DNA from 2 places in the Ensifer sp. VA4 genome. Region 1 is predicted to be linked to the other one. Evidence: predicted binding sites of a transcription regulator. Region 1 holds the regulator's gene; the other holds the start of a gene.
What was found. The regulator LexA, encoded in region 1, represses DNA repair genes until DNA is damaged. The targets are predictions, from matches to a motif close to TGTTCNNNNTGTGTTCNG.
Positions count from the first base shown of each region.

Region 1 (3,327 bases):
TACCGGCAGAGCGGGCCCGCGCTCTAATACCGGGCCACCGAGAAAATCCTTCGGCGATGCATCTTAAATCTTGCAAAGCGACGGAGCTTCGCGCAATAACGCCGTGCCCGAAAGCCGTTAGCTGCCGGCTTCAGGCAAGGACAGGTGGCCGAGTGGTTTAAGGCTCTGGTCTTGAAAACCAGCGTACGGGAAACCGTACCGTGGGTTCGAATCCCACCCTGTCCGCCATTCCCCCTTGGAAATACGCTGACGCCGCCCCCCTTGCCGCAGCGCGCCGCTGCTGCAAAGCCCTGCGGCCTTTGCGCGTCGGGCACGTGACGTAAAACAGCCACAGCTTACACTCAAAGAGCTGTTGAACACGTCAGAGTGATCGCCAGGCTTGCTGGACACCGGAACGAAAGCGCGGTTCACATCGTTAACCGCCCCGTAGTCCCACCCTTGCATCAAAGTGGACGATCACCGTGCTCGCCGCCCTCCTCCTCGCTTCGATAGTCGCATCGCCCAATATGCCTGACATCAAGCTCAGCGCCGCCACGGTTGACGAACTGCAGACCGATTTCGAAACCGCCGTTCCCTGCCATCAGATCGACGGACGCAAAGTGTGGAAGGGCGCGATTGCGTTCTACATCCAGTCGTTCGTCTATGACGGCGACACAGCTGTTGCGACCGATGCGGCGGACGCCGTGCTTCCCGAAGACAACACCCCCGAGACGGTGAAGGAATTCGAAGACGCCTGCTCCAGCACGCAGCCGGCCTAAAGCGAAGAGCGTTCGGATGAACGCACGTCGCTTTAGTACCTTCCGCTTACAGCGATTCCACCTGAACACCGGATCAGCTCGCCTGCTCCACGAAAACGATCACGAATCGTTCGAATCAACCTCACGGTCTCGCCATGCGCCACGCCGCAGGCCCTATTTCGCGCACTCAAACCCGCTTTGCTCCCGTAAAAGTGACCGATTGATACGCGCAGACGCGTCAATTGCCTGAATTCACGGAATTTTAGGCACTTGCAGAACACATATGGAACAGATAGTGTCTGTTCTTGATTTGTTTCACGCTTCTGGAGCGACGTGCCATGCTGACCCGCAAGCAACAGGAATTGCTTCTGTTCATTCACGAACGCATGAAGGAGTCGGGCGTCCCGCCATCATTCGATGAAATGAAGGATGCGCTCGAGCTGGCGTCGAAATCCGGCATCCACCGCTTGATCACGGCGCTCGAAGAACGCGGGTTCATTCGCCGTCTGCCGAACCGGGCCCGTGCGCTCGAGGTCATCAAGCTCCCGGAAGCCTACGCATCCATCCAGCAGCAGCAGCCGCGCCGCGGCTTCTCCCCGAGCGTGATCGAGGGAAGCCTCGGCAAACCGGCAGCACCTCCCCCTGCTGCACTGCCAAAGCCGGCGCCAGCGGCTGAAAACGCTTCGGTGTCCGTGCCGGTCATGGGCCGCATCGCTGCAGGTGTGCCGATCTCGGCCATCCAGAACAACACGCATGACATCACCGTTCCGCTCGACATGCTCGGCAACGGCGAACACTACGCCCTCGAAGTCAAGGGCGACTCGATGATCGAAGCCGGCATCTTCGACGGCGACACGGTGATCATCCGCAATGGCAACACGGCCAATCCCGGCGATATTGTCGTGGCGCTCGTGGACGATGAGGAAGCGACGCTGAAGCGCTTCCGGCGCAAGGGCGCGTCGATTGCGCTCGAAGCCGCCAATCCCGCCTACGAGACACGGATTTTCGGACCCGATCGGGTGAAGATCCAGGGCAAGCTCGTCGGACTGATCCGCCGCTACCACTGACATCCGGACAAGATCTGGAACGGCAGCTCCTTTCGCTGCCCAATATCTTCTCCGGGACATCGGCGGCGTCTGCGTATCTTGTATAGGGTCCGGCAAACGGCCTGGGAGGTTTGGCTCCCAGTCGAGTTGGAGCGCCGCCTGTCACTCTCGGATGGCGTCGTATATGACGGCTTCGGGTCTATGGCGCGGAAAACCGCAGGCAATCCGTCGCCTTCACTGGCTTCTTGGCGCATCGTGGGCGTTTATAGCCCGGCCAGCGATTGGGCTATGATGCTCGACGGGCATCCTTCTTCTCGACGAGCAGCAGTACCGTCGGGTTTACGTCCTCGCCAGTTCTCGGGAATCTCGGACCACTACAGCGGTTGCATGGCTCGCCTGCTTTAGTGCCGAGGCCATCTTCACCAACGCCCAGCAATCACAGTCTGACCGGAGGTCGAGGGCTTTCTGGCCCACAAGTGGGGGCTGACCGGGAATCTCAGCGCAGGGCACCCGTATAAGAGTTCTCCGGCCTAAAATGAGGGCCACGCCTCGCGTATCTCGTACGGAGCTTCAAGAACGGCTGTTCGATGCATCGGTAGCTGAGTGCTGCGATCGGCAGGAACAGCACAAAAGCCAGCAGGGAACACAGAAGCGAAAGCCCAAAGGGCAGAAGACCAAGATACTGCGTCACCATTTTTGCAGCGGGGCCATAGTACCAAAAGTGAAGCAGGTAGATCGAATAGGAGACCGTGCCTACGAAGGAAATCGAGGCCGATAGCCGTTTAGGCAAACTCAATTTCGATCCGTCGTAGGCGGCGATCATCACGGCGTAGAACGCGGCCTCGGCGGCGGGAAGATAGATCCATACGGGCGATGCTTGAGGCCCATAGAAACCGCCGCTGATGTTGAACCAGTGGTAGAAGGTGACGAACGCCATGGCGACCGCAAGGACTGCCAAGGGCCGCACGCGTTCACCTCGGAAGAGATACCAGACATATATCCCGGCAACGAACTGGTCGAAGTGACCGATGATTGTCCAGTACGCGGTTGGATGGATTTCCCAGCCGGTTATAAACAGGCTCAGGCGCAACACGACCGCCGTAAAGATCAGGATCAAGGCCACCAATCGCCGCAGGAAGAGAATTGCGGGAAGGATCAGATAGAAGTGCCATTCTACGGCGATGCTCCAAGCACCGTTCGGCCACCTTGGAAGTATGCTTCCAAGCGCGATCTGTGTCGCGACTGCTTGAACCGAGGATCCGTTGGCAATCCAGGCTGCCGCCTGCAGCAGCAGTGCGACCGTCAACAAAGGCAGCAGACGAAGGGCTCGGTTCCACAGGAAGCTCTTATAGTCGATCTGCCTGCCGTCCAGCAGCTTGGCGAACAGGTACCCGCTCAGCGTCATGAATAGCGAAACGCCCGTATGGCCTTCCTCAAGCAATGAGAGCAGCGGCAAGGCCGGGACGTAATTTACTGGGACCCCGCCGGCATGGATGAAGTGCCAAGTGAACACCATGAAGGCGGCGAATGCTCGCACGTGATCC
Region 1 covers NZ_JBVQPO010000006.1:314,196-317,522, forward strand. The annotation lists tRNA gene AC0C6X_RS12885 (tRNA-Ser) at 139-228, shown strand; gene AC0C6X_RS12890 (hypothetical protein) at 462-758, shown strand; gene lexA (transcriptional repressor LexA) at 1,076-1,804, shown strand; gene AC0C6X_RS12900 (acyltransferase family protein) at 2,280-3,327, opposite strand, start outside.

Region 2 (3,327 bases), on a different contig from region 1:
CGGCGAGGACATCACGCCGCTTGCCGACCTTCCATCCCTGCCCCTCGTGCTGGTCAATCCGCTCGTCGGCGTCTCGACGCCTGTCGTCTTCCGGACGCTCGCGAACAAGACCAATCCGCCGCTCGTGCTGCCTCTGGACTTGAAGACGATGGACGACTGGCTGTCGGCCATGGCAACGATGCGCAACGACCTGCAGCCGCCGGCGCAACAATTGCAGCCCGTGATCAGCGACGTCTGCCAGGCGCTCACGGAAGCCGGAGCGATCCTGGTGCGGATGTCAGGCTCGGGCGCCACCTGCTTTGGCATTTTCGACGACGGTGAACGCGCGGCTGCGACAGCGCGCACTCTTTCGGCGGCGCAGCCCGGCTGGTACGTTCTCGCCTGCAACACGACAGGGAGAGACAGGTAGAATGGCCGGCATCGACGAAAAACGTCCCTTCATTCCCGTCGGAATCGCCATCCTTACGGTGTCCGACACACGCACACTCGCCGATGACAAATCAGGCGACACGCTGGAATCGCGCGTGCGAGACGCAGGCCACCGCCTGGAAGCACGCGCGATCGTGCCAGACGATCAGGCGAGGATCTACGAGCAAGTGAAGGCCTGGACGCTCGAGCCAGCGATCGACGTGGTGATCACGACGGGCGGCACGGGATTTACCGGCCGGGACGTGACGCCGGAGGCGCTGGAGCCACTCTTCGAAAAACGCATGGACGGCTTCTCCGAGATCTTCCATCGGATCTCCTACGAGAAGATCGGCACCTCGACCATCCAGTCGCGCGCGACCGGCGGCGTCGCCAATGCCACCTTCATCTTCGTTCTGCCGGGATCGCCGGGCGCCTGCCGCGACGCGTGGGACGGCATCTTGAAGCAACAGCTCGACTACCGGCACATGCCCTGCAACTTCGTCGAGATCATGCCGCGGCTCGACGAACACCTGAAACGCGGCTGAGCCGGAGCCGCTGCGGCCCCTCGCTCTTCGAGCCTGTTACCTTTGTAACAGACAGCCATTTTTCCCGTCATTAGCGTCCGATGTCAGCCCAGCGAGATCGGCCGCCGCACCTTTCTTCGGGCTGCAAGGACACCTCCCCGCCGCTATTCCCGGGCGGGGAGGACAAGGGGATACGACGTGCAGCCAGAATGCTGCCCGGCAAGAAATTTATCAGACACGGTCATTTGAGAGCCACCTTGAGGTGCCGTCCCGCGGGGACTGGCACCTTTCTCATGCGGCAATCAGCGAGGCCCCGGCGCCCGCCTGCTTTCGACGGCAACCCAGGCCGGAACGAGTTCCGTCGAGAGTTTGCGAACGGTCCGGACATTCGTCATGTCACCAAGGCATCGGTTGCCCTCGGCCACCGTCAGCGCATCGTGTTTGCTCATCAGGAAACCCGCTTCCAGCGGTTTCTTCCGCCGGACCAATCGTCGGAGGAACGGCCTGCGGTGCATTCTGGAATCGGAGAAGCGCGCAGGTGTCCTGTTGAGCGCGACATATTCGGCAAGCTCGTCGACCCACCGACCGATCGGGCGGGCACCGGGTTCCAGCAGCATCAGCCATTCGCCGCGTGCCGAACGCACGATTTCGCGGAGATTCCAGTCGACGCAAAAGCGGCAGCCGGCCGCTTCCGCCACACGCGATGAGCCGTCCTTGGAGCCGTGATCGAGGATGATCACATCACTGACCAGGCCCTCCACGGCGCCGGCGACGAGCACCGACAGCGTCTGAACCAGCTCGGCTTCGTTGTCTCGCGTTTCCATGATGATCGTCAGCATAGCTCGTCCTACCGCATCACCGCCACAATTGCTACATGCCCGGCCGGCGTTGGTCGCGAACCGGGAAGCGCGGATCCCCGACCAAACCGCCGCTGTTTTTTGTTCTTGAATTGTTCTCGTATTCACGATAGGAAAATAATCAGAACAAAACGGGATCAGATATCTGATTCCGGGGAGATTCCAATGAACGAGCTGTCTCAGATCAGGCAGGGCGCGCTTGCGCCCGCCAATACGGCGGACGTCGCCGAAGCGATGATGAGCGCAACGGGCCTGCGGATCGACATCGACCGCCGCCGCGGACGCGGCGCCGGGCTCAACATGTCAGGCCGCTTCGAGCCGCAGGCGCGGGAAAGCTTCGACGATGGCTGGGAAAGCCTGGAGGATCTGCCGCCCTTCAAGACCGAGGTCCAGGTCGAGAAGCCACGAACGGTGATCACCCGGAACGAATCCCCCGATATTTCCTTCGATCGTTCGATCAATCCCTACCGCGGCTGCGAGCACGGCTGCATCTATTGCTTCGCCCGGCCGACGCACGCCTTCATGGGTCTGTCGGCGGGCCTGGATTTCGAGGCGAAGCTCTTTGCCAAGCCGGACGCGGCGCGGCTGCTGGAGCGCGAATTGGCGCGGCCGGACTACAAGGTCAGGCCAATCGCCATCGGCACCAACACGGACCCCTATCAGCCGATCGAAAAGGAATGGCGCATCATGCGCCAGATCCTCGAAGTGCTGAGGGACGCCAACCATCCGGTCATGATCGTCACCAAGTCGGCGATGGTCACTCGCGACATCGACATTCTCGCGGCGATGGCCGAGAAGGGGCTGGTGCGCGTCGGTATTTCGGTCACGACGCTCGACCGAAAGCTGGCGCGAACGATGGAGCCGCGCGCTGCGACGCCGGCCAAGCGGCTGGAGGCGATTCGCGCCATGGCCGAGGCCGGTATCCCAGCCGGCGTTCTCGTCTCCCCGATCATCCCGGCACTCAACGACCATGAGATCGAAAGGATTCTCGAAGCGGCGAGGACGGCCGGGGCGACGGAGGCGAGCTATGTGCTCCTGCGGCTGCCGCTGGAGGTGAGCCCGCTGTTTCGCGACTGGTTGCTGCGCAACTATCCGGATCGCTACCGGCACGTCATGTCGCTCGTCCGCTCCATGCGTGGCGGCAAGGACTATGACGCCGAATTCGGCAAGCGCATGAAAGGCGCCGGTCCCTATGCCTGGCAGATCGGCCGCCGCTTCGATCTCGCCACCAAGCGCCTCGGCTTCAACCCGACGCGCCGGCAGTTGCGTGACGATCTGTTCGTGCCGCCGCTCGGAACGGGGGTGCAGCTCTCGCTTCTTTGAAGTTTTCCGGAATGGCCAGCGCGATGGCTATTCCGGCTTTGTGACCAACGATGCGCGCCGAGGATGCCGGGAAATGGGAGAGCTATCGCCCCCTTCAGGCAATCCGGTCTGAACGTTGGAAGGTCACAAAGCAGTTCCGATGCCCTGCCCCCGCCTGGGGCATCGGTTATCCCCCGTCCGCCGCCGCACTCGGACCTGGGGGCTTGAAGAGAATC
Region 2 covers NZ_JBVQPO010000001.1:238,059-241,385, forward strand. The annotation lists gene AC0C6X_RS01190 (4-(cytidine 5'-diphospho)-2-C-methyl-D-erythritol kinase) at 1-409, shown strand, start outside; gene moaB (molybdenum cofactor biosynthesis protein B) at 411-953, shown strand; gene AC0C6X_RS01200 (glycosyl transferase) at 1,235-1,771, opposite strand; gene AC0C6X_RS01205 (PA0069 family radical SAM protein) at 1,955-3,112, shown strand.
Region 2: AC0C6X_RS01205 (PA0069 family radical SAM protein) is a predicted target of LexA. The motif match lies at 1,872-1,889, and genes of this name have one in related genera.